Regions from separate parts of the Rhodoferax sp. SPJ21 genome, predicted to be linked through region 3. Evidence: predicted binding sites of a transcription regulator. Region 3 holds the regulator's gene; each other region holds the start of a gene.
The links. Region 3 encodes sigma-54, which starts transcription at its own class of promoters, with help from an activator protein. Its sites were predicted from a motif close to TGGCANGNAANCTGCTTT; they were not measured.
Positions count from the first base shown of each region.

Region 1: a site for sigma-54 is predicted at 2,529-2,546, ahead of pedF (cytochrome c-550 PedF). Genes of this name have one in related genera too.
Region 2: a site for sigma-54 is predicted at 2,085-2,102, ahead of AC4BBN_RS00510 (MSMEG_0572/Sll0783 family nitrogen starvation response protein). Genes of this name have one in related genera too.
Region 4: a site for sigma-54 is predicted at 2,239-2,256, ahead of AC4BBN_RS16780 (CmpA/NrtA family ABC transporter substrate-binding protein). Genes of this name have one in related genera too.

Region 1 is NZ_JBYZMO010000002.1:1,247,152-1,252,958, forward strand. Features, by position in the region: gene AC4BBN_RS13745 (c-type cytochrome) at 1-166, shown strand, start outside; gene AC4BBN_RS13750 (sigma-54-dependent Fis family transcriptional regulator) at 229-2,268, opposite strand; gene pedF (cytochrome c-550 PedF) at 2,586-3,074, shown strand; gene AC4BBN_RS13760 (substrate-binding periplasmic protein) at 3,119-4,006, shown strand; gene AC4BBN_RS13765 (YVTN family beta-propeller repeat protein) at 4,104-5,075, shown strand; gene AC4BBN_RS13770 (nuclear transport factor 2 family protein) at 5,456-5,800, opposite strand.
Region 2 is NZ_JBYZMO010000001.1:126,394-132,200, forward strand. Features, by position in the region: gene AC4BBN_RS00500 (MoaD/ThiS family protein) at 1-256, opposite strand, end outside; gene AC4BBN_RS00505 (aminotransferase-like domain-containing protein) at 417-1,808, opposite strand; gene AC4BBN_RS00510 (MSMEG_0572/Sll0783 family nitrogen starvation response protein) at 2,153-2,635, shown strand; gene AC4BBN_RS00515 (Nit6803 family nitrilase) at 2,648-3,706, shown strand; gene AC4BBN_RS00520 (MSMEG_0568 family radical SAM protein) at 3,669-4,751, shown strand; gene AC4BBN_RS00525 (MSMEG_0567/Sll0786 family nitrogen starvation N-acetyltransferase) at 4,763-5,320, shown strand; gene AC4BBN_RS00530 (sll0787 family AIR synthase-like protein) at 5,317-5,807, shown strand, end outside.
Region 3 is NZ_JBYZMO010000002.1:3,381-9,187, reverse strand. Features, by position in the region: gene argS (arginine--tRNA ligase) at 1-92, shown strand, start outside; gene AC4BBN_RS07800 (SPOR domain-containing protein) at 105-821, shown strand; gene AC4BBN_RS07795 (thiol:disulfide interchange protein DsbA/DsbL) at 902-1,561, shown strand; gene lptA (lipopolysaccharide transport periplasmic protein LptA) at 1,671-2,294, shown strand; gene lptB (LPS export ABC transporter ATP-binding protein) at 2,303-3,055, shown strand; gene AC4BBN_RS07780 (RNA polymerase factor sigma-54) at 3,063-4,640, shown strand; gene AC4BBN_RS07775 (THUMP domain-containing class I SAM-dependent RNA methyltransferase) at 4,685-5,807, shown strand, end outside.
Region 4 is NZ_JBYZMO010000003.1:309,725-315,531, forward strand. Features, by position in the region: gene AC4BBN_RS16775 (putative bifunctional diguanylate cyclase/phosphodiesterase) at 1-2,121, shown strand, start outside; gene AC4BBN_RS16780 (CmpA/NrtA family ABC transporter substrate-binding protein) at 2,439-3,683, shown strand; gene ntrB (nitrate ABC transporter permease) at 3,811-4,734, shown strand; gene AC4BBN_RS16790 (ABC transporter ATP-binding protein) at 4,731-5,585, shown strand; gene AC4BBN_RS16795 (EAL domain-containing protein) at 5,778-5,807, opposite strand, start outside.

The DNA of each region.
Region 1 (5,807 bases), 1.2 Mb from region 3:
AGCCGCCAAATACAGCGACGACAAGGATGCGGTAGCCTCGCTGGCGCAGTCCATTCAGTACGGATCCAAGGGCAAATGGGGCCGCATTCCGATGCCGCCGCATGCCGCGCTGGGCAAGGACGACCTCAACCTGCTGGCACGCTGGATTCTTACCGTACAGAAATAAATTCGGTCCCGCAGGCCGGGGCCGAGCAGTGCTGTAGAGATACCTACAGCACTGCCCATATCTCAATCCCAGATGTCGTCGGGCAATAGCGCCTTCTTGCGGTAGATCGTGTTGCGAGACACGCCCAGCAGTTTGGCCGCCACCGACACATTGCCCCGGGTCGAACGCAGCGCCTGGGCCATGGCTTCCAGGGCCACGCTCTCCAGGTTGTGGTTTTCCCGGGCAGGGGCAGGTGTTGGCACCGAACCCGCCGGGGTTTCCACCCGGATCTCGACGGGAGACCCTGCGGTCTCGGTTGGCCGCGCGCCGACGTAGTTCAGCTCATCCAGAAACTCCTCGGGCAGATGGCCGATCTGCAGGTATTCGGAGCTGCCTGCCATAACGACGGCCGTGCGCAGCACATTGAACAGCTGGCGGAAGTTGCCCGGCCAGGGGTACTGGCGCAGCACAGACATCACTTCCTTGGAGATGCCCATGGGCACCGAAGCCTGGCTCACGCTGGCCAGGATTTTGCGCGCCACCACCTCCAGGTCCTGCCGTTCGCGCAAGGCCGGCAGGCGCACCACCAGGCCGTTGAGCCGGTAGTACAGGTCTTCGCGGAACTCGCCCCGGGCAATCATTTCCTTGAGGTTCTTGTTGGTGGCGCAGATCACGGCCACATCGACCTCAACCTCTTTTCCCGCTCCCAGGGGGCTGACCTTGCGCTCCTGCAAAACCCGCAGCAGGCGCGCCTGCAGGTGCTTGGGCATGTCGCCGATTTCATCCAGAAACAAGGTGCCTTCATGGGCGAATTGCACCTTGCCGATGGCGCCCTTGCGCTTGGCACCGGTGAAGGCGCCTTCTTCGTAGCCAAACAGTTCGGACTCGATCAGCGTCTCGGGAATCGAGGCGCAATTGACGGAGACGAAGTTGTGGTTGGCGCGCGGCGAGTCGTTGTGTATGGCCTGCGCCAGCAAGTCTTTGCCGGTACCTGTTTCACCCAGGATCATGATCGGGATGTCGCGCCCGCGCACCATCTGCAATTTCTCGATCACCGCCGAGATCTGTGTGTCGCCGGTGTCGAGGTAGCGCAGGCTGGACAGCGATGCCTTTTGTTGCGCGCGTAGATCACTGTTGGATGTCTTGCTGTCACTCTTGGGCGTGGCATCGGGGCGCACCATATCGCCGCCCGAGAAGTTGACGGTCTCAAACGCGCGCGACGTCTTGTGTTCTGCGCGGCAGCAGATGGTCACGCCGTTGTGCAGGCACAGCGAGATGACGTTGCCCTTGGCCTGTCGGACGCGGTCGTGGAACTGCGAGGTGGAGATGCGGAACAGCGAGTAAAAAGTGTGTGCCGCCAAGGCACCGCTGGACATGCCGAACTGGAACTGCGCGCTGCGGTTGGCGGTGATGAAGCGTCCTTCCGGGTCGAACACCGCAATGCCTTCCATCAGCGTTCCCAGGAACTCGGCGCGGGTGTGAAAGCGCACCATGATCTCGGTGTGGAACACATCCGCGAACATGTGGTTTTCGATCATCTGTGCGGACATGCGCGCCAGGGCCATGGTGTGCTGGTGGTAGCTGCGGTGGTCGCCGGTCACGTCGAGCGCGCCAATAACTTTGCCGTACGGGTCGAATATCGGTGTGCAGGAGCAAGTCAGGAAGCGGTTGGCCTGCAGGAAGTGCTGGTCCCCGTGGACCACGATGGGCTTTTCCTCGGCCAGCGCGGTACCAATTGCATTCGTGCCTTTGCCTTTTTCAGACCAGTCCACGCCTGGCTGCAAGGCGACCTGGGAGGCCTTTTCCAAGAAATCTGCGTCGCCCAGCGAATGCAGAATCATGCCGCTGCGCGCCGTTAGCAACACCATGCTGTGGGTGTTGGCGATTTGCTCGTACAGCGTTTCCATGACAGGCGCTGCATGCTGGTAGAGAAAGCGGTTTTCTTCCAGGGCCTGGTTCATAAGGCCACGTGCAGCCCGTGAAAGGTCTGGGCGGTCATGCTCATCCAGCCCGTAGTCCCGTGAGCGCTGGCGGGACGAACCTATCAGCGCCGAATAGAGGGGGCTGTCTGCGTGGATACCGCCTGCGGCATCGGGCTCCGCAGAAAAACTTTTTTCGATCATGTTGTCTCCGGGTGGCACTTCTTGCCAATGCCAGTTGTTTTTCTCGGGGCAATCTGTGTTGCATGTCTCCGGAAATCTGGAATCGGCGGAGCCGCTGTGGGGTCTGTCAGCCATGTATTTTGCTCCGTTTTGTTACAGCAGTCATGGCAACGCAAGATGCTCGCCAGCCACGGTACACCGGGGTGCTGCAAATTGGCACAGATGCGGGAAGCCGGGCGCTGGTATGGCCTCCAAACCCGCCGTGGGGGACTGCCTGGCACTGGCGCGGTATTTGCTGAATCTAAGCATCATCAACAAAATATGGAGACAGACAGCGTATGACATCTTTCCTGCAACGTGGTGGAGCCTGGGTGGCCGCCACCCTGGCCTTGTGCTTGTCACTGGGTAGTATTTCGGCCATGGCGCACGGTGACGTGGTGCCGCAATCCGTCGATACCCACACCCTGCCGCAGCTAGGCAGCCAATGGATGGAGAGTAACCCGTACTCCACCGGCGACGGCCACAAAGAGGCGCTGCGCATAGGCACCTCGGCCTATAACCAGAACTGCGCGCGCTGCCACGGGCTGGAGGCCATCTCGGGTGGGATTTCACCCGACCTGCGCAAGATTGATGCGGACTGCATGGGGCTGGCAGACGCTGCCAAAAAGCAGGCTTGCTTCAAGGAAATGGACGACTACTTCCTCTCGACCGTGCGCCGTGGGCGCGCGCGTGACGGGCGGGTCTACATGCCGCCGTTCGAAGGCATCCTGACGCAAGAGGCCATCTGGGCCATCAAGACCTATCTGGAAACCCGCCGGGAACCCTGAAGCCGGCGCGATTCCCAGACTTACAACTACAACCGGAGACACTCTTGAAACATCTGCCAACGCGGGCTCCCGCCCGTTTGCTATCGCGTAGAACCATGTTGGGTGCCCTGCCCATCATGCTGGGCGCCGCCCCGCAGGCCTGGTCGCAGGAGCGCACGGCGATGGAGAAGATCAAGGCCAGCGGCATCCTCAAAGTCGCGCTGTACAAAGACAATGCGCCTTACTCCGATGGCGGTGCATCCGGCATGGCGGGCCTGGACGTGGGCCTGGCCCAGGCCCTGGCGAAGCAAATGCAGCTCAACGCCTCGCTGCTGCCCTTTGACTCCGGCGAGAACATGAACGACGACCTGCGCAACATGGTCTGGCGCGGCCACTACCTGGGCTACGGCCCGGCCGATGTCATGCTGCATGTGCCGGTGGACAAATACTTCATGGAAGAAAACCGCCAGGCCTTCATCTTCGCGCCCTACGCGCGCGAACACCTGGTGGTACTGCACAACCCCCAGGCGCTGCCCCAGGTGTACAACCCGGAAGACCTGGCGGAGCAGAAGATCGCGGTGGAGCAGGGCAGTGGTGCCGCCAGCGCCTTGATGGGCTACAAGGGCGGCCTGCTGCGCGCCCACACTTCCCTCTACAAGACCGGCGTGGACGCGGCCAAAGCCGTGCTGGCCCACCAGTCGGACGTGGCTTTTGTCACGCTGGCACAGGCCGAGGCGGCAGTGTTCGAGCTGAAGCTGAATAAGCAGGACTGGGCTTTCTCCAAACTCGTGCTGCCCGGCATCCCGCCCAATGGCTGGCCGCTGGGCATGGCCGTCAAGGCCGGCAACAAAGAACTGGCCAAGGCGCTGGACGACGCGCTAGGTGCTTTGCGCCAACAGGGCGAGTTGCTGGCACTGTTCCAGTCGCGCGGCTTGACCCTGGCTGCACCCTGAACACCAGCGGTACCACTGTTGCAGCCTGGAGCACAGCGCACAGTTGCTGGCCTGGTTGCGTCAAAAAGTGACAGCCAGCCTTCTTAAGGATTACCGAATGCAAACGCTATTGAAAGCCGCCTGCTCGCTGTGCCTGGCGGCCTGCCTGTCTAGCCTCAGCCTGGAGGCCACCGCCGACATCTTTGTCAGCAGCGAAAAAGACCACCAGATCCTGCAAATGGACCCCGAGGGCAAGCCCATCCGCACCATCCGCACCTGCCAGCGACCCCGCCATATGGCCTGGGCGCAGGGTGGGCAACAGATCATGGTGGCCTGCGGCGACAGCAACCAGATCGGCGTGGTCGATGTGCAGGCCGGCAAGCTGATCGACACCGTACCCAGTGGCGACAGCCCGGAGATCTTCTCCCTGTCGCCCGACGGCAAAACCGCCTATGTGTCCATCGAAGAAGACAGCCAGATGGCCGCCTACGACCTGGCCAGCAAGAAGCCGCTGTTTTCCGTCAAAACCGGTGCCGAGCCCGAGGGCGTACTGGCATCTGCCGACGGCAAGTTTGTCTACGTCACCTCCGAGGCAGCCAACACCGTCTACGCCGTGGACGTAGCCACGCGCAAACTCGCAGGGCAGGTAAAGGTAGGCATGCGCCCCCGGCGCTTTGCGCTAAGCCCCGACGGCAGCGAACTGTGGGTGACCAACGAGCTGGGCGCCAGTGTCAGCATCATCGACACCCGCGCCATGAAGGTGAAGCAGACCTTGCCCTTCCAGCTGCAGGGCATGCGCGCCTCCGACATCACACCCGTCGGCATGCTGATGACGCCCGACGGTAAGACCGTTTGGGTGGCGTTAGGGCGCGCCAACCATGTGGCCGAGGTAGACGTGGCCACCCGCACCGTGCGCCGCGTCGTGCTGGTCGGCAAACGCGCCTGGGGCGTGGCCTTGAGCAAGGACGGCTCGCGCCTGTACGTGGCCAACGGCATGTCGGACGACATGACCATCATCAACACCGAAAACGGCAAGGCCTTGAAGACCGTGCCGGTCGGGCGCGTACCGCACACTATCCTGGCGAACTGACGCTGCTTCGGGCGCCTATCCGCCCGCAGGCTGGCGCGCGTAGCTCACGGTCAAAATCTCCCACTGGTGCCCGTCCGGCTGGTTCCAATACACATTGCGGCCGCCAAACTGGTGGTTCACCTTGTTATCCATAGGGCCTGCACCGTGCCCGGCGTAGCCAATGCCTACAGCGCTGTGCGCACCTTCTCCAGCGACATCAACGGGTAATGGAGGCTCTCTGTCCCGCGCGGGGCAACTCCCCCGTACTTGCGCCCCTACCTGAGCCGCCGTCAGAACATGGTGTTGTGGTTCTTGGGTTGCGCCGGCACCGCCTGTTCCACGTCCCAGTGTTCGACGATCAGGCCCTTGTCAACCCGGAAGATGTCCACAACGGAGCTGCCTCAATCGTTGGCATCAGCCGGGTTTTCCTTGCAATGGTTGTGCACAACTACCAGGTCGCCTTCGGCGATCACCCGCTTGATGTCGCAACGAAAATCGGTCTTCTCGACGTAAGCCGCAAATCCTTCGATGAACGCTGCGCGGCCATCAGCCCCACCGGGGTTGTGTTGGATGTATTGATCGGCTGAGATGTACTTGCGCGCGGCTTCGACAGGTTGGCGCTGCACGAAGGCGAGGTCAAAGAACGCCGTCACGATTTGCTTGGGCGTCTGCCCGGCAGTCGCCGGAATCGCAGCCAGAGCGGCCAGGCATGCCAACACGAAACGCATTGGGCTCAACAGAGTCACGGGGCCA
Region 2 (5,807 bases), on a different contig from region 3:
GGGCCTGCACCACCAGCACCTTGTCGCCGGCGTTCACGGGCAGCTCCAGCCGCACGCGGTCATGCACCAGGGTTTGGTTGACGAACACCGCCACATGCTTGCGCACTGCGCGCTGGTCGTCAAACACGTAGTGGCCGAGTGCCGGCGCGGCCAGCAGCGCGGCCTCCAGCACGGTGCGCAAAGAGCCTGCGGCGACCTGCTGGGCCGGCACGTCGATATGCCGGCGCAGGCTGGGGGCGAATTCCACGGTAACCATGGGCCGGATTGTGCGAAGCGCGCGCTGGCCGGTCAACGCGGGGCTTACCCGCAGCACGATTCCTGGAGGAAATTAGTATCTTTTTGATAGCTGCCAGCGCAGACATTACCTGCACCAGAAGGCTATTTGACGCCTCATATTTTCATCAAAATCCATAGCACTACAAGGTGGTGGCGTGGTGGTGCACCGGGTGCAGCAAGGTGTCGGCCACCAGGTGCATGCCGCGATCGCAGTCGTCCAAGCTGGTCGGGCCGCCCAGGCAGATGCGCACGGCATCCGGCGGGTCGCCGTCGGTGGAAAAGGCGGCGCTGGCCACCACGCCCACGCCCTGGCTACGCAAATGGGCTGCGAACTCGACCGGGCTCCAGCCCTCTTTCACTGGCAGCCAGAGGTGGAAGGACTGCGGGTGGCCCAGCATGCCGTAGGGCGCCAGGTAGCGCTCGGCAATTGCCTGGCGGGCCGTGCATTCGGCGCGTATGGCCTGCAGCATGGCCTCGGCCGTGCCGTCTTCCACCCAGAAGGTGGCCAGCGCGTTGGTGAAGGGCGACGCCATCACCGTGGTGGCGCGCATGGCGCCGGCCAGGCGCTGGGCCTGGCGGTCACCGGGCGCACACACGTAGGCGCTGCGCAGGCCGGCGCCAAAGCACTTGGAAAAGCCGGTGACGTAGTAGGTCAGGCCCGGAGCCAGCGCGGCCATGGTGGGCGGCATGTCCAGCGGCAGCATGGCGTAGGCGTCGTCTTCGATGATGGGGATGGCGTAGCGCAGCGCCACATCGGCCAGGGCTTCGCGGCGCGAGCGGCTAACCGTGGCCGTGGTCGGGTTCAGCAGCGTGGGGTTGCAGTACAGCGCCTTGGGGTGCAGGGTTTTGCAAGCGTGCTCGAAGGCCTCGGCACTCGGGCCATCGTCGTCCAGCGGCAGCGCGTGCAGCTGTATGCCCAGCTGGGCGGCGATGGCCTTCACACCCGGGTAGGTCAGCGCCTCCACACACACCAGTTCACCGGGCCGCGCCAGCTGCGAGAAAAGTGCGGTCAGCACCGTGTGGATGCCGGGGCAGACCAGCACCTGCTCTACCCGGCAGGCCGGCAGGCGGCGGCGCAGCCAGTGCGCGGCCACCGCGCGGTCGTGCAGGGTGCCGCCAAAGTCCTGGTAGCGCAGCAAGGCGTACAAGTCGGCGCTGGCCATCACGCCGGCGGCGGTGCCGTGCATATGTGCCAGCAGCGCCGGGTCTTGGGGCTCGGGCGGCAGGTTCATGGTCATTTCGGCCGCGCTGCCACCGCGCAGCGGTAGGCTGGGGCTGCTGCCGCGAATGAAGGTACCCATGCCGGCGTGCGTGTCGATCAGCCCGCGCTTGCGTGCCTCGCTGTAGCCGCGCGCCACGGTGGTGTAGTTCAGGCCCAGGTCTTCGGCCAGCTCGCGCAACGTGGGCAAACGGTCGCGCGCCACCAGGCGGCCGGTGCGCACATCGTCTGCGATCAAGTCGGCCATCAGCAAATAGGCGGGCTTGTCGCTCATTTGCAGCTTCTTGATCCAGTGGACAGGGGTTTTTTGCATGGCGTTACCGGCTCGTTTAACTTGATCGCATGCATTGATCGCATGTGCGTGCAATCAATGACGCAAGTTTTGCACCCGGCCCCTGTGTGGATTGCGCATCCTGGCGGTGCACAAAACCACTTTATCGGGTGCATTGATTGCACGGGAATCGCATCAAAGCAGTGCGCTTTTTTACCCACCAATCCCCCTTCTACGGGCTTGAAAAAATATTTCGAACGTCCCGCGTGCGCCTGGCTTGGTTGATGGCGACTTGATCGCATGGCACGGCATTTCCGGTGGCACAGAGCATGCAAAAAGCTGGGGGCGCTTCCCTTCCATCCACCTGCTTTTAACGGAGTATTTCCATGCCCAAAGTCACCAAGCCCGCAAACGCCAAAGGCGATTTTCTGGTCGATTACGAAGAAAAGGTTTTTGAGGACGTGAAGGCCGACCCCGGCCAGAAAGCCCTGGTCACCTTCCACACCGTGGCGTTTGAAGGCTCTATCGGTTTCGTCAACCTGCTGCAGGCCACCCGCCTGCTGCGCAAGGGCTTTGAAACCTCGGTGCTGCTGTACGGCCCCGGCGTCACGTTGGGTGTGCAGCGCGGCTTCCCCACGCTGGGCGACGAGGCCTTCCCTGGCCACCAGAACTTCAACAACCAGATCACCAAGTTCATGGCCGAGGGCGGCAAGGTCTACGCCTGCCGCTTCGCGCTGCAGGCGCTGTACGGCCACGGCGAAGGCGCGCTGATCGAAGGCATACGCCCGATCAACCCGCTAGATGTGCTGGACATTGTGCTGCTGCACAAAAAGGCCAACGCGGTCATTCTGGACACCTGGACGCTGTAAGGACACACGACGATGGCTTCCACACCACGTACCGTCCGTGCCGCAGCGGTGCAGATCGCGCCGGACCTGGAGCGCCCCGAGGGCACGCTGGAGCGTGTGTGCGGGGCCATAGCCGAGGCCGCAGCCAAGGGCGTGCAGATCATGGTCTTCCCAGAGACCTTCATGCCCTACTACCCCTATTTCTCGTTCGTGCTGCCGCCATTATTGCAGGGCGCGCCCCATCTCAAGCTGTACGAGCAAGCGGTGGTGGTGCCCGGCCCGGTGACGGCCGCCGTGGCCGAGCAGGCCCGGGCCCACGGCATCGTGGTGGTGGTGGGCGTGAACGAGCGCGACCATGGCAGCCTGTACAACACCCAACTGGTATTCGACGCCGATGGCAGCCTGGCGCTCAAGCGCCGCAAGATCACGCCCACCTACCACGAGCGCATGGTGTGGGGAATGGGCGATGGCGCCGGGCTGAAGGTGGTGGACACGGCGGTGGGCCGCGTCGGCGCCCTGGCCTGCTGGGAGCACTACAACCCGCTGGCCCGCTACAGCCTGATGGCGCAGCACGAGGAAATCCACTGCGCACAGTTCCCCGGTTCACTGGTAGGGCCCATATTTGCCGAGCAGATGGAGGTCACCATCCGCCACCACGCGCTGGAGTCCGGCTGCTTTGTCATCAACGCCACGGGCTGGCTGACCGACGCGCAAATCCAGTCCATCACCCCCGACGCAGGCCTGCAGAAGGCGCTGCGCGGTGGCTGCCACACGGCCATCATCTCGCCCGAAGGCAAGCACCTGGCAGCGCCGCTGACCGAGGGCGAAGGCATGGTGATCGCCGACCTGGACATGGCCCTGATCACCAAGCGCAAACGCATGATGGATTCGGTAGGCCATTACGCCCGCCCCGAGCTGCTGAGCCTGGCCATCCACGATGCACCGGCCCAGCCCACGCACGCCATGCACCCCACTTCAACGTCCTCTTTTGCCCCACGGAGTCCTGACCATGCACACGCCCAACCTGAGCCCATCGCCCGCCAGCAAGCAGCTGATGACCGAGCTGCAGTCCTTCGGGTTGCGGCTGGCTGACCCCAGCGCAGAACATGCGGGCGTGGCAAGCCGCAAGGGCGGCGCCGGCCCCTCTGACCACAAGGCCGTGTTGGTGGATGGCCACACCATCATGGTGCCGGTACATACCTCCAGCGCATGGAACTCGCCCTTTGTGGCCCAGGCACCCGATGCACAAGGCCGCAGTGCGCTGACGCGCGGCAGCATTCCCATCGCGCAGATCGCCTTCCCACCCGCGCCGCGCTTTTACGGGCTGAAAACCGCCGAGGGCGTGCCCTATTCCCACATCGCCACGCTGCACGGTTCGGACGTGCTGGCCACCACCGTGCTGCAGGAATGCATACGCTACGCCAGCCGCAAAAAGACCTGCCAGTTCTGCGCCATAGGCCAGTCGCTTGCGGCAGGCCGCACCATTGCCCACAAAACCCCGGCCCAGCTGGCCGAAGTGGCCGCTGCCGCCGTGCGGCTGGACGGCGTGAAGCACATGGTGATGACCACCGGCACACCCAACGCCACCGACCGTGGCGCCCAGGTGCTGTGCGACAGCGCCGTGGCCATCAGGGCCGCCGTCAGCTTGCCGCTGCAGGCCCAGTGCGAGCCGCCGGACGACGACCGCTGGTTCCAGCGCATGCAGGATGCGGGCATCGACACGCTGGGCATGCACCTGGAGGTGGTCACGCCCGCGCTGCGCGAAAAGATCATGCCCGGCAAGGCCCAGGTGCCTATCAGCCGCTATATGCAGGCCTTTGAGGCGGCGGTGCGCGTGTTCGGCCGGGGCCAGGTCAGCACCTACATATTGGCCGGTCTGGGCGATAGCCAGGAGGCCATTCTCGACATCTCGGCGCAGCTGCTGGCACTGGGTGTGTACCCCTTCGTCGTGCCCTTCGTGCCCATCAGCGGCACGCCGCTGGAAGACCACCCCGCGCCATCGGCCGAGTTCATGCAAGGCCTGCTCAAGCCGCTGGGCGCCATGGTGTCCCAGGCGGGGCTGCGCTCGACCGACATCAAGGCCGGCTGCGGCAAATGCGGCGCCTGCTCGTCCCTGTCCGTGTTTGAAACTGCCTGAAAGGCCCCGCCATGCTGACCACCGAGCGCCTGTGCGATCTGCCGCAAGACTACCGCCCCCGCGCCTTCCGCGTGAAGTGGGCCGACAGCGCCTGGGAGATCGCCCAGGCCCGGCGTGTGCGGCGCGATGTGTTCTGTACCGAGCAAGCCGTGTTTGTGGACGACGACACCGATGCCATCGACACCCAGGCGCAAACCCTGGTGGCGGTGTCGCAGCTGGGCGGCATGCCCGACCAGGTGGTGGGCACCGTACGCATCCACAGCAGCGAGCCCGGCCTGTGGTGGGGCTCGCGGCTGGCGGTGGACGCGGCTTTTCGCCGCCATGGGAGCCTGGGCGCAACGCTGATACGCCTGGCCGTCAGCAGCGCACATGCACGCGGCTGCCGCATCTTTCTGGCGCACGTACAAAGCCAGAACACCCCGCTGTTCAAACGCCTGCACTGGCAGGTGCTGCAGCAAGAAATACTGCACGGCCGGCCGCACGACCTGATGCAGGCCGACCTGGCCCACTACCCGCCCTGCTACGACCCGCTGTGGGGCTATGCCGTACCCGGCCGGAGCGCGGCATGACGCTGCACGAACTGACTGCTGCACTGCGCGGTGGGCGCGGCTTTGCCCACAAGCGCGACATCGGCGACGCCATGGCCTTGCTGCGCCAGGGCCTGCCGGCCCCCACCGCCGTGGCCCTGGGCGACGATTGCGCGGCCATTCCAGATGGCGATGGTTATTTGCTGTTCGCCATCGAAGGCTTTGTGGAAGACTTTGTGCAGGCCATGCCCTGGTTTGCAGGCTACTGCGGCGTGATGGTGAATGTGAGCGACATCTACGCTATGGGCGGGCGGCCCATCGCGGTGGTCGATGCCATCTGGAGCCAGGGCCAGGAGAACAGCGCGCTGGTGCTCACCGGCATGGCCGAGGCCTCACGCCGCTACGGCGTGCCCATCGTCGGCGGCCACACCAACCACCGCAGCGACAAAGGCCAGCTGGCCGTGGCCATACTGGGCCGGGCGCGCAAGCTGTTGACCAGCTTTGACGCACAGCCCGGCCAGCGCCTGCT
Region 3 (5,807 bases):
AGCTGGCGCGCCTGGCCTTGGTCGCCGCGTGTGCGCAGGTATTGCACAATGGCTTGGCAGTTCTGGGCGTGGATGCTCCAGAAAAAATGTAATTGACAGCAAGCATGACAAAACACAAGCAAAGCGGCGGCACCATCCTGGGCTTCATCATCGGGGTGGTGGTCGGCCTGGGCTCGGCGCTGGCGGTGGCGGTCTATGTCACCAAGGTGCCGGTGCCGTTCATGAGCGGCAAAACCCAGGCCAATGGCGCAGACCACGACGCGGTCGAAAGCCAGAAAAACAAGGACTGGGACCCGAACACCCCCTTGCACGGCAAAAACACGGTGCGCCCTGCTGCGCCCGTGGCATCCGGTGCGGTGGATGCGGCGGCCCCGATGGTGGTGCCACCACCAGCCCCGGCGGCGACTCCGGCTGTGGTGCCCGCACCCCCGGCGGCAGTTGCCGCCAAGCCAGAAGCGAAGCCAGAAGCCAAGCCATCGGCGGCCGCTTCCGCGGATCCGTTGGGTGATCTGGCCAAGGTTAAAGCCAAGGCAGCTGCGTCGGCGACTGTGGCCACGGCGCCTGCGCTGGCACCCACGGCTGAGCCGTTTGAGTATTTCGTGCAGGCCGGTGCCTACCGCACGCCCGAAGATGCCGAGGCCCAGCGCGCCAAGCTGGCGATGATGGGCATGGAGGCCAAGGTCACCGAACGCGAGCAGTCCGGCCGCACCGTCTACCGGGTGCGTATGGGCCCTTATGCCAAGCGCGATGATGCCGACCATGCCAAGGACCGGCTGGAAAGTGCCGGTAACGAAACCACCCTGGTGCGAGTGCAGCGCTGACCAGCCCTATTGAAGCTGGTGCCGCGCGCTGAACTTTTGCGCCCGGCGCCGGTCCGACCCCCCACAAGGAGTGATTTGCAATGAAACGTCGTGAGTTTTCGCTGGCTTCAGCGGGTGTGCTGGCTGGTTCCACGCTGGCTGTGGGCCACACCGGTAGCGCCTTGGCGCAGGGCAAGCCGCCCGTGGCAGGCACGGATTATCTGGTGCTGGACAAGCCGGCGCCTACCGAAGCCCCGGCCGGCAAGATTGAGGTGATCGAGTTCTTCTGGTACGCCTGCCCGCATTGCAATGCGTTTGAGCCCGCACTGGTGGAGTGGCTCAAGCGCCTGCCCAAGGATATTTCCTTCAAACGCGTGCCTGTGAACTTTCAAGACAGCTTCATTCCGCCGCAAAAGCTCTACTACACGCTGGAGGCCCTGGGCCAACTGGATGCCCTGCATGGCAAGGTGTTCAACGCCATCCATGTGGAGCACCAGCGTCTGGACAAAGATGATCTGGTGATCGCCTGGGCCGTGAAGCAGGGCCTGGACAAGACCAAGTTCACCGAGACCTACCAGTCCTTCGGTGTCAGCACCAAGGTGCGCAAGGCGTCCCAGTTGCAGCAGGCCTACCAGGTGGCGGGCGTGCCCGCGCTGGGCGTGGCCGGCAAGTTCTACACCGACGGCAGCCAGGCGCAGAACATGCCGCGCGCACTGACCATCGTGGAATATCTGGTGGCCGAGCAGCGCAAGAAAGCCTGATTCCGTCAAGGCCAGAGAGATGAAAAAGCCCGCGTCAGCGGGCTTTTTTCTGGCTACGTCCAACTCAGGGTGGCTGGCCGTTACAATGGATTGCAAGATTCGTGCCTCTATGAAAATCAACACCCTACTCTCATTGCTCTTGGTTTGTTTCGTCGGCCTAGGCGGAGCAGCCCACGCGGAAAAAGCCGACAAACTTAAGCCTATGAATATCGAGGCGGACGCGGCGCGCTATGACGATCTGAAGCAGACCAACGTTTTTACCGGCAAGGTGGTGATGACCAAGGGCACCATCATCATCCGTGGCGCCCGCGTCGATGTGCGCCAGGACGCCGAGGGCAACCAGTTCGGCGTGGTGACGGCCGAGCCGGGCAAGCTGGCGTATTTCAAGCAGAAGCGCGACGGCCTGGACGAATACATAGAAGGCGAGGGCGAAACCATCGAGTACAGCAGCAAGCTGGACAACGTGCGTTTCATCAAGCGGGCCATTTTGCGCCGCCTGGTTGGCAGCAAGGTGAACGACGAAATCACCGGTGAACTGATCGTCTACGACAACACCACCGACGTATTCACCGTGGACAGTGGCACAGCCGGCAGCAATCCCGGTGGCCAGAATGGCCGCGTACGCGCCATGTTGACCCCCAAGGCCGCAGCGTCGGCCCCTAGCGGCACGGCGCCTGCCGGTGCTGCACCGGTGCTGCGCTCCACTACCACGCTGGAGGGCATGAAGAAGTGACGGCGGTGGTGGAGTCGGGAGAAAGCCGCCTGGAGGCGCGCCATCTGCAAAAAGCCTACGGCAAGCGCAAGGTCGTGAAAGACGTGACCCTGGCCGTCAAAAAAGGCGAGGTGGTGGGCCTGCTAGGCCCCAACGGTGCGGGCAAAACTACTTCCTTCTACATGATCGTGGGCCTGGTGCGGGCCGATGGCGGCCATATTTCCATCGACGGCCAGTCGGTGGAGCACATGCCCATCCACCGGCGTTCGCGCCTGGGCCTGAGCTATCTGCCCCAGGAAGCCTCGATTTTCCGCAAGCTCACGGTGGAAGAGAACGTGCGCGCCGTGCTGGAACTGCAGCACGACGAGGCCGGCAAATCCCTCACCCACGCCGAGATCGAAAAGCGCCTGACGGCCCTGCTGCAGGATCTGCGGGTGGAGCATTTGCGTGAGTCGTCGGCCATGGCCTTGTCCGGTGGCGAGCGCCGCCGTGTGGAAATCGCCCGTGCCCTGGCCACCCAGCCCCGTTTCATTCTGCTGGACGAGCCCTTTGCCGGTATCGACCCGATTGCCGTGATCGAGATCCAGCGCATCATCGGCTTCCTGAAGTCGCGCGGCATTGGCGTGCTGATCACCGACCACAACGTGCGTGAAACGCTGGGCATTTGCGACCACGCCTACATCATCAGCGACGGCCATGTGCTGGCCGAGGGCACGCCGTCCGAGATTGTGGACAACGCCGATGTGCGTCGCGTCTACCTCGGCGAACATTTCAAGATGTGATGTCCCGATGAAGCAAGGCTTATCCCTACGCGTTTCACAGCATCTGGCGCTGACGCCCCAGTTGCAGCAGTCCATCCGCCTGCTGCAACTGTCCACCCTGGAACTGAGCCAGGAAGTGGACCAGATGCTGGACGACAACCCGTTTCTGGAACGCAATATGGACGAGGCTCCACGCGAGGAGTTCGGCCTGGCCCAGTCCGATACGCCGGTCAGCACAGGGGAGCGTGAGGCTGAGGTTGCTACAAGTTCTATAGCTGAATACGCAAGTGAATCCAGCGCGGAAGCCCCAAATGATGCTGAATCCCCTTTGACCGGCGGTGACGACACCAGCTGGGATGGCGACGGCACTTCCGAGATCAAACCCGACGACAGCGAATGGGGTGGCGATGCCCCGGCGCGCCAGAACAACCTGGGCGATGACGGCGAGATGGACGCCACCGAGCTGGCCCGCAACCAGGAGTCGCTGACCAGCTATTTGCACCGCCAGGCCCTGGCCCTGCGGCTGGGCGAGGTGGACCAGGCTGCGCTGCGCTTTTTGATCGAGTCGCTGAACGACGACGGCTACCTGGAAGACGATTTCGAAACCCTGGCGCGTGGCCTGGCCGGCGACGACGCCGAGAGCGTGGAAGAGCTGGTACACCGCTTCACCGTGGCGCTGAGCTTGCTGCAAAGCCTGGAGCCGGCGGGCGTGGGCGCACGGCATCTGGGCGAATGCCTGTTGCTGCAGCTGCAGAGTTTGCAGTCCGTGCTGGGCGAGGACCCTGCACGCAAGGTGGCTATGCGCATCTGCCGCCAGTCCATGGATCTGCTGGCCCGGCGCGACGTGAAGCGCCTGGCCCAGCTGTGCCGCGCCACCGAGACCGACATCAAGGCCGCCATGGCGCTGATCGCTAGGCTGGAGCCCAAGCCGGGGCGGCGCTTTGTCGATGTGGAGCGCAACATCGTGGTGCCCGACGTGATTGTGGTCAAGGTCGGGCGTGGTGGCCAGGCCCGCTTCCGCGTGCAGCTGAATGCCGAGGTCATGCCGCGCTTGCGCGTGCACGACATCTACGCCAATGCGCTGCGCCAGCACAAGGGCGGCGGCAAGGACTCGTCGAACAATGCCGCGCTGCAGCAACGCTTGCAGGAGGCGCGCTGGTTCATCAAGAACATCCAGCAGCGCTTTGACACCATCTTGCGGGTCAGCAACGCTATCGTCGAGCGGCAGAAGAACTTCTTCAGCCACGGTGCGTTGGCCATGCGCCCCCTGGTGCTGCGCGAGATCGCCGACGAGCTGGGTCTGCACGAGTCCACCATCAGCCGCGTCACCACCGCCAAATACATGGCCACGCCCTACGGTACCTTCGAGCTGAAGTATTTCTTCGGTTCGTCCCTGGGGACCGAGACCGGCGGCAATGCGTCCAGCACTGCGGTGCGCGCGCTGATCAAACAGTTTGTTTCGTCTGAAGACCCCAAGAAGCCGCTCAGCGACAGCCAGCTGTCCGACATGCTGAAAGAGCAGGGCATTGAATGCGCGCGCCGCACCGTGGCCAAGTACCGCGAAGCGCTCAGAATTGCTCCGACGAATCTGCGCAAGGCTTTGTAATGGACGGCACCGGACAAGCCCGGTGACGCTATGAAACGATTGATATGAACCAACTTCAACTATTTTTACCCTGCGCCGCCGGCGTGGAAGAGCTGCTGGCCGAAGAGGTGCATGGCATTACCGGCCTGCAGGGCGAAGACCTGCGCGTGATGCGGGGCGGCACGCTGGTGCGTTCCTCCTGGCGCGACGCGATGCGCCTGAATCTGCACAGCCGCCTGGCGCAGCGTGTGCTGATCGAGCTGTCCAACACCGAATACCGCAGCGAAAAAGACCTGTACGAAGCCGCCAGCAATGTGGCCTGGGAGATCTGGTTCACGCCCAAGCAAAGCTTCAAGATCGAGGTCACGGCCCAGCACAGCCCGCTGAATTCGCTGAACTTCGCCGCGCTCAAGGTGAAGGACGCGGTGGCCGACCGCTTCCGCTTCAAGACCGGCGTGCGCCCTGACGTGAACGTGCAGTGGCCCGATGTGCGCATCTACCTGCACCTGACCACCGAGCGCGCCACCATCTACATCGACACCTCGGGCGACGCGCTGTTCAAGCGCGGCTGGCGTGAAGACAAGGGCGACGCGCCGCTGAAAGAGACGCTGGCTGCGGCCATGATCGCCGCCAGCGGCTGGGACGGCACCACGCCCCTGTACGACCCCTGCTGCGGCAGCGGCACCATCGCGATCGAGGCCGCGCAGATCGCCTGCAATATTGCGCCCGGCAGCCTGCGCCGCTTTGGCTTTGAGAAGCTGCTGCCGTTCCAGCCCCATGTGTGGTCCATCATCCAGGACCAGGCCCACGAGGCTGAGCACGAGCCCCAGACGCAGATCTTCGGCAGCGATGTGGCCTTCCGCATGGTCGATTTCGCGACCCGCAATGCCGAGCGCGCGGGTGTCAGCGGTGTGGTCGAGTTCCGTGGCGGCGATGCCTTGCAGCGCATGCCGCCAGCCGAGTCCGGCGTGATGCTGCTGAACCCGCCCTACGGCGAGCGGATTGAAGTCGCCGGTGTCGCTGGCCGGCGCGAAGCCGCGCAGACCGAAGACGGCAGCGCCGACTTCTTCCCCCAGCTGGCCACCCACTGGAAGCGCAACTACGCCGGCTGGACCGCCTGGATGCTGACGCCCGACCTCAAGCTGCCGGGCAAGATGCGCCTCAAAGAGTCGCGCCGCGTACCGATGT
Region 4 (5,807 bases), on a different contig from region 3:
GTGCACGCCGTAAAGCCCGTCAATTTGCACCGGGTGCTGGACACACTGGTCAACAACCTGGAAGGCATGGCCTACCGCTGCCTACTAGACGGCCGATGGACCATGCGCTTCGTCAGCCAGGGCTGTACGCGCCTGTGTGGCTACAGCGCGCACGAGCTGCTGGACCCACAACGCATCTCCTGGGAAGCCATAACCCACCCTGACGACCGCGCCCGGGTACGCCAGGAAATCGGCGCCGCCATCGCCCAGGGCCAGCGCTTCACCGTGTACTACAGCATCACCACGCGCAGTGGAGAGGTCCGCAAGGTGAAAGAGCAAGGCATACAGGTCACGGACGAGGCCGATCAGCTGGTGCTGGAAGGTTTCATCGAAGACGTGACCGATGTGCACCTGACGCTGGAGGCCCTGGCACATGCCGAGCTGCGCTACCGGCAAATCTTTGAACACGCACGCGAAGGCATCTTCCAGACCACGCTGGACGGGCGCTACATCGCCGCCAACCCGGCGCTGGCCCTGCTCTACGGCTATGCCACGCCGCAGGAGCTGATCGCCGACCTGTCCGACATCGACCGCCGTCTGTATGTGCAGCCACACCGGCGCGAGCGCTTCGCCCGGCTGATGGCCGCGCACGGTGAGGTCAGCAACTTCGAGTCCGAGGTGTACCGGCGCGACGGCAGCAAGATCTGGATTTCCGAGAACGCGCGCAGCGTGTACGACAAACAAGGCGCCTTCGTCTGCTTCGAAGGCACGGTGCAGGATATTTCGGAGCGCAAACAGCAGCTGGAACAACTTGAATACCAGGCCAACTACGACACGCTGACCGGCCTGGCCAACCGCAACCTGCTGCGCGACCGCATCGCGCCCGCCATCTCCCACGCCGAGCGCCTGGGGCATTTTCTGGCCGTGGTGTTCATCGACCTGGACCACTTCAAACTTATCAACGACAGCCTGGGCCACGACGCAGGAGACCAGCTGCTGGTGGAAATTGCGCAGCGCATCCGCGCCTGCATGCGCGCCTCGGACACGGTGGCGCGACAAAGCGGCGACGAGTTCGTGCTGCTGCTGAACGAGCATGTGCAGGCCCACTCGGTCATCTCGCACCTGCAGCGCCTGCTGGGCCAAATCAACCAGCCGGTGCACCTGCAAGGCCGCGCATTCCAGATGGGCGCCAGCATGGGCGTGGCGCTGTACCCGCAAGACGGCAAGGACGCGCAAACCCTACTCAAGCACGCCGATGTAGCCATGTATGCGGCCAAGGAGCGCGGGCGCAACAACTTCCATTTCTTCACCCCCGAACTCAACCAGGTGGCCGACGAACGCCTGAACCTGGGCACCGCCATGCGCGTCGGGCTGGAGCAAAACGAGTTCACCGTGGCCTACCAGCCCAAGGTGGATGCGCAGGGCCGCATCACCGGCCTGGAAGCGCTGGCCCGCTGGCACAGCGCGCGCATAGGCACGGTGGGCCCAGACCGCTTCATCCCGATCGCCGAAGAGACCGGCCTGATAGGCGCGCTGACCGACACTATCCTGCGCCAGGCCTTTGCCGATGCCTGCAGCTGGGCGCCGGTACAAGGCCGCCAGCTGTCGGTGGCGGTGAACCTCTCGGCCAAGCTGTTTCTGTCCAACGACCTGGTGGCGCGCATCCGCAATCTGCTGCAAGCCAGCGGCCTGGAGCCGCAGCGGGTCGAACTGGAGATCACCGAAAGCGTGTTCCTGCACGATATGGAGCGTGCCGTGGTGCTGCTGAACGAGCTCAAGGCCCTGGGCGTGCGCCTGGCCATGGACGACTTCGGCACCGGCTATTCGTCGCTGTCGTATCTGCGCAGCCTGCCGCTGGACACCATCAAGATAGACCGCTCGCTGATCACCGGCATCGAACAGGACGAAGACCTGGCCGTGATTGCCTGCGCCATCGTGAACCTGTGCAAAAACCTGCGCAAATCAGTGGTCGCCGAGGGCGTGGAAAACCGCGCCCAGTTCGACTTGCTGCAAGCCAAGGGCTGCGACGGCTTCCAGGGCTATCTGTTTTCCAAGCCGGTGCACCAAGACGTGTTGCGCAAGCTGCTGGCCCAAGCCCAGGGCACCATTTTGCTGCCGCCGACCGAAGCTCTGGCCTGCTGAAATGATGCACTGCACAAGAGCAGTGCAAAAACAAGTTTCAAAACAAAACCGCTTGTAGCGCATATAAATACAGCGCAAGCAGCTATATTTTATATAGCGTCCAAAGGGAAAACAGTCTGGCACGGCGTTTGCTTAAATAGACTAAGACCAAGGTTGGTCCCATGGCAGCTGGAATCCAATGGCGGGTTGCAGCGATCAGTTTTCGGACAAAGGCGTCCCCATCCGTTCAGGCGGCTGCATATGCAGCCCCGGGCGCGATGAGGACGCCTTTTTTGTTTTTGGCCCCGACTTTCACATTCACTTTGGGAAGCTTGCACATGACCGATCTTTTGACCACCAAACTAAGCCGCCGCACCGTGCTGCAGACAGCGGCAGTTGGCGCTGTAGGCATCAACCCTGCGCTGCGGGCAGCGGTGTATGCCCAGGGCTCCGACAAGCCCGAGAAGGAAGAAGTCAAGATCGGCTTCATCCCGCTGACCGACTGCGCCAGCGTGGTGATGGCCTCGGTACTGGGCATCGACAAAAAATACGGCGTAAAGATCGTCCCCAGCAAGGAAGCCAGCTGGGCCGGTGTGCGCGACAAGCTGGTCAACGGCGAGCTGGACTTCGCCCACGTGCTCTACGGCCTGGTCTACGGCGTGCACCTGGGCATCAGCGGCCCCAAGAAAGACATGGCCGTGCTGATGACGCTGAACAACAACGGCCAGGCCATCACGCTGAGCAAAAAGCTGGCCGACAAAGGTGCCGTCAACGGTGCCGGCCTGGCCAAGCTGATGGCCAGCGAGAAGCGGGAATACACCTTCGCCCAGACCTTCCCCACCGGCACCCACGCCATGTGGCTGTACTACTGGATGGCGGCCAATGGCATCAACCCCCAGAGCGACGCCAAGGTCATCACCGTGCCGCCGCCGCAAATGGTGGCGAACATGCGCGTAGGCAATATGGACGGCTACTGCGTGGGCGAGCCCTGGAACCACCGCGCCATCATCGACGGCATAGGCGTGACCGCTGCTACCACGCAGGACATCTGGAAGGACCACCCCGAGAAGGTGCTGGGCACGACCTCCGAGTTCGTCAAGAAATACCCCAACACCGCGCGTGCCGTCACCGCCGCGATTTTGGAGGCCGGCAAGTGGATCGACTCCGGCCTGGCCAACAAGAACAAGATGGCCGAGACCATTGCCGACAAGAGCTACGTCAACACCAGCGTGGACGCCATCAACCAGCGCATTCTGGGCCGCTACCAGGACGGCATGGGCAAGACCTGGGACGACCCGAACTACATGAAGTTCTACAACGACGGCGCGGTGAACTTCCCCTACCTGTCCGACGGCATGTGGTTCCTGACCCAGCACAAGCGCTGGGGCCTGCTGAAAGACCACCCCGACTACCTGGCCGTGGCCAAGCAGATCAACCAGATCGACATCTACAAACAGGCCGCCACCGCCAGCAAGACGCCGGTACCCAAGGATGCAATGCGCAGCAGCAAGCTGATGGACGGCACGGTGTGGGACGGCAAGGACCCGAAGAAATACGCCGACAGCTTCAAGATCCACGCCTGAGTTCTTACAAAAGCTAAGCCCACCCCAACCGTTCAGGCTGAGCCTGTCGAAGCCCTTCGAGAAGCTCAGGGCGAACGGAAACCGAAACTGGGTTGGTTGACAAGATTTTTTGCCCTAGGAGAACCCCATGGTCAGTGCTGTATTCCACTCCCCCGGCGGCGTCGAGTTTGACGAACCGGACACCACGATTGCTCCCAAAATGCTAGCTACTACCGCAACAACTACGAGCGCCAACGCCGTAAAAGACCAAGCACCCAAGCTGCCTTACGACTGGCGTGGCCTGTGGCTGAAGGTGCTGCCACCGGTGCTGGGCCTGGGCCTGTTGATAGGCATCTGGGCACTGGTGTCCATCGGCACCTCGTCCAGCATCCCCTCGCCATACGAGACCTTCCAGCAGGCGGTGGTGCTGTTCAGCGACCCGTTCTACCGCAAGGGCCCGAACGACCAGGGCGTGGGCTGGAACGTGCTGGCCTCGCTGCAGCGCGTGGCCGTGGGCTTTGGCCTGGCCGCGCTGGTAGGCATACCGGCCGGCTTCGTGATTGGCCGCTTCAGCTTCATGAGCCGCATGTTCAACCCGCTGATCAGCCTGCTGCGCCCGGTGTCGCCCCTGGCCTGGCTGCCGATTGGCCTGATGGTGTTCAAGGGCGCACACCCAGCCGCCATCTGGACCATCTTCATCTGCTCGATCTGGCCCATGGTCATCAACACTGCGGTGGGCGTGCAGCGCGTGCCGCAAGACTACATGAACGTGGCCCGGGTGCTGAACCTAAGTGAGTGGAAGATCGTCACCAAAATCCTGTTCCCCTCGGTGCTGCCCTACATGCTGACCGGCGTGCGGCTGGCGGTGGGCACGGCCTGGCTGGTGATCGTGGCCGCCGAGATGCTGACGGGCGGCGTGGGCATAGGCTTCTGGGTCTGGGACGAGTGGAACAACCTGAATGTGAAGAACATCATCATCGCCATCTTCGTCATCGGCATCGTCGGTCTGGTGCTGGAATACGCGCTGATCAAGCTGGCCACCGCATTTACGTTTGAGGAAGTCAAATCATGAGCAACCCATCCATCCCCGCACATGCCAACCCCAAGTACATCGAAATCCAGGGTGTGGAGCAAACCTTCCGCACCGCCAAGGGCAGCTTCCCGGCGCTGCGCGATATCGACCTGACGATTGCCAAGGGTGAGTTCGTGGCGCTGATCGGCCACTCTGGCTGCGGCAAGTCCACCCTGCTGAACCTGATCGCCGGGCTGACCGAGCCCACCCGTGGCACGCTGATCTGCGCCAACCGCGAGATCAAGGGCCCCGGCCCGGAGCGCGCCGTGGTGTTCCAGAACCACTCGCTGCTGCCCTGGCTGACCTGCTTTGAAAACGTCTACCTGGCGGTAGAGCGCGTCTTCGGCGCGGGCGACAAGTCCACCGGCGCCGCTGCCGAAAACAAAGCCCAGCTCAAGGCCCGCACCGATGCCGCTCTGGCCCTGGTCGGCCTGACCGCCGCCGCGCAAAAACGCCCAGGCGAAATCTCCGGCGGCATGAAGCAGCGCGTGGGCATTGCCCGCGCCCTGAGCATGGAGCCCAAGGTCTTGCTGATGGACGAGCCCTTCGGCGCGCTGGACGCCCTCACCCGCGCCAAGCTGCAGGACGAGCTGCTGGCCATCGTGCAAAAAACCCAGAGCACGGTGGTCATGGTGACCCACGACGTGGACGAAGCTGTGCTGCTGAGCGACAAGATCGTGATGCTGACCAATGGGCCGGGCGCCACCATCGGTGAGGTGCTGGCAGTGGACCTGCCACATCCACGCAACCGCGTGCAACTGGCCGACGACCCGCGCTACCTGCAGTACCGCAAGGCGGTGATCGACTTTCTGTACACCCGCCAGGCGCACGTCGAGAAACTCACGGCTTGAGGCCAAAGAGCCGGGTACGCCACAGCTTCGGGCGACCCAACACAACCGTTCGCCCTGAGCCTGTCGAAGGGCTCTATGAGCATGCCATTCGACAGGCTCAGGGCGAACGGGGTTTAGCAATACACAAGACAAAAAAGGCGCTGGCGCAGGTATCACCTGCACGGAAAGCTACAAATAGCGTAGCAATCGAACTCAGACGCCGCGCCGCACCTGGGCCTCAAA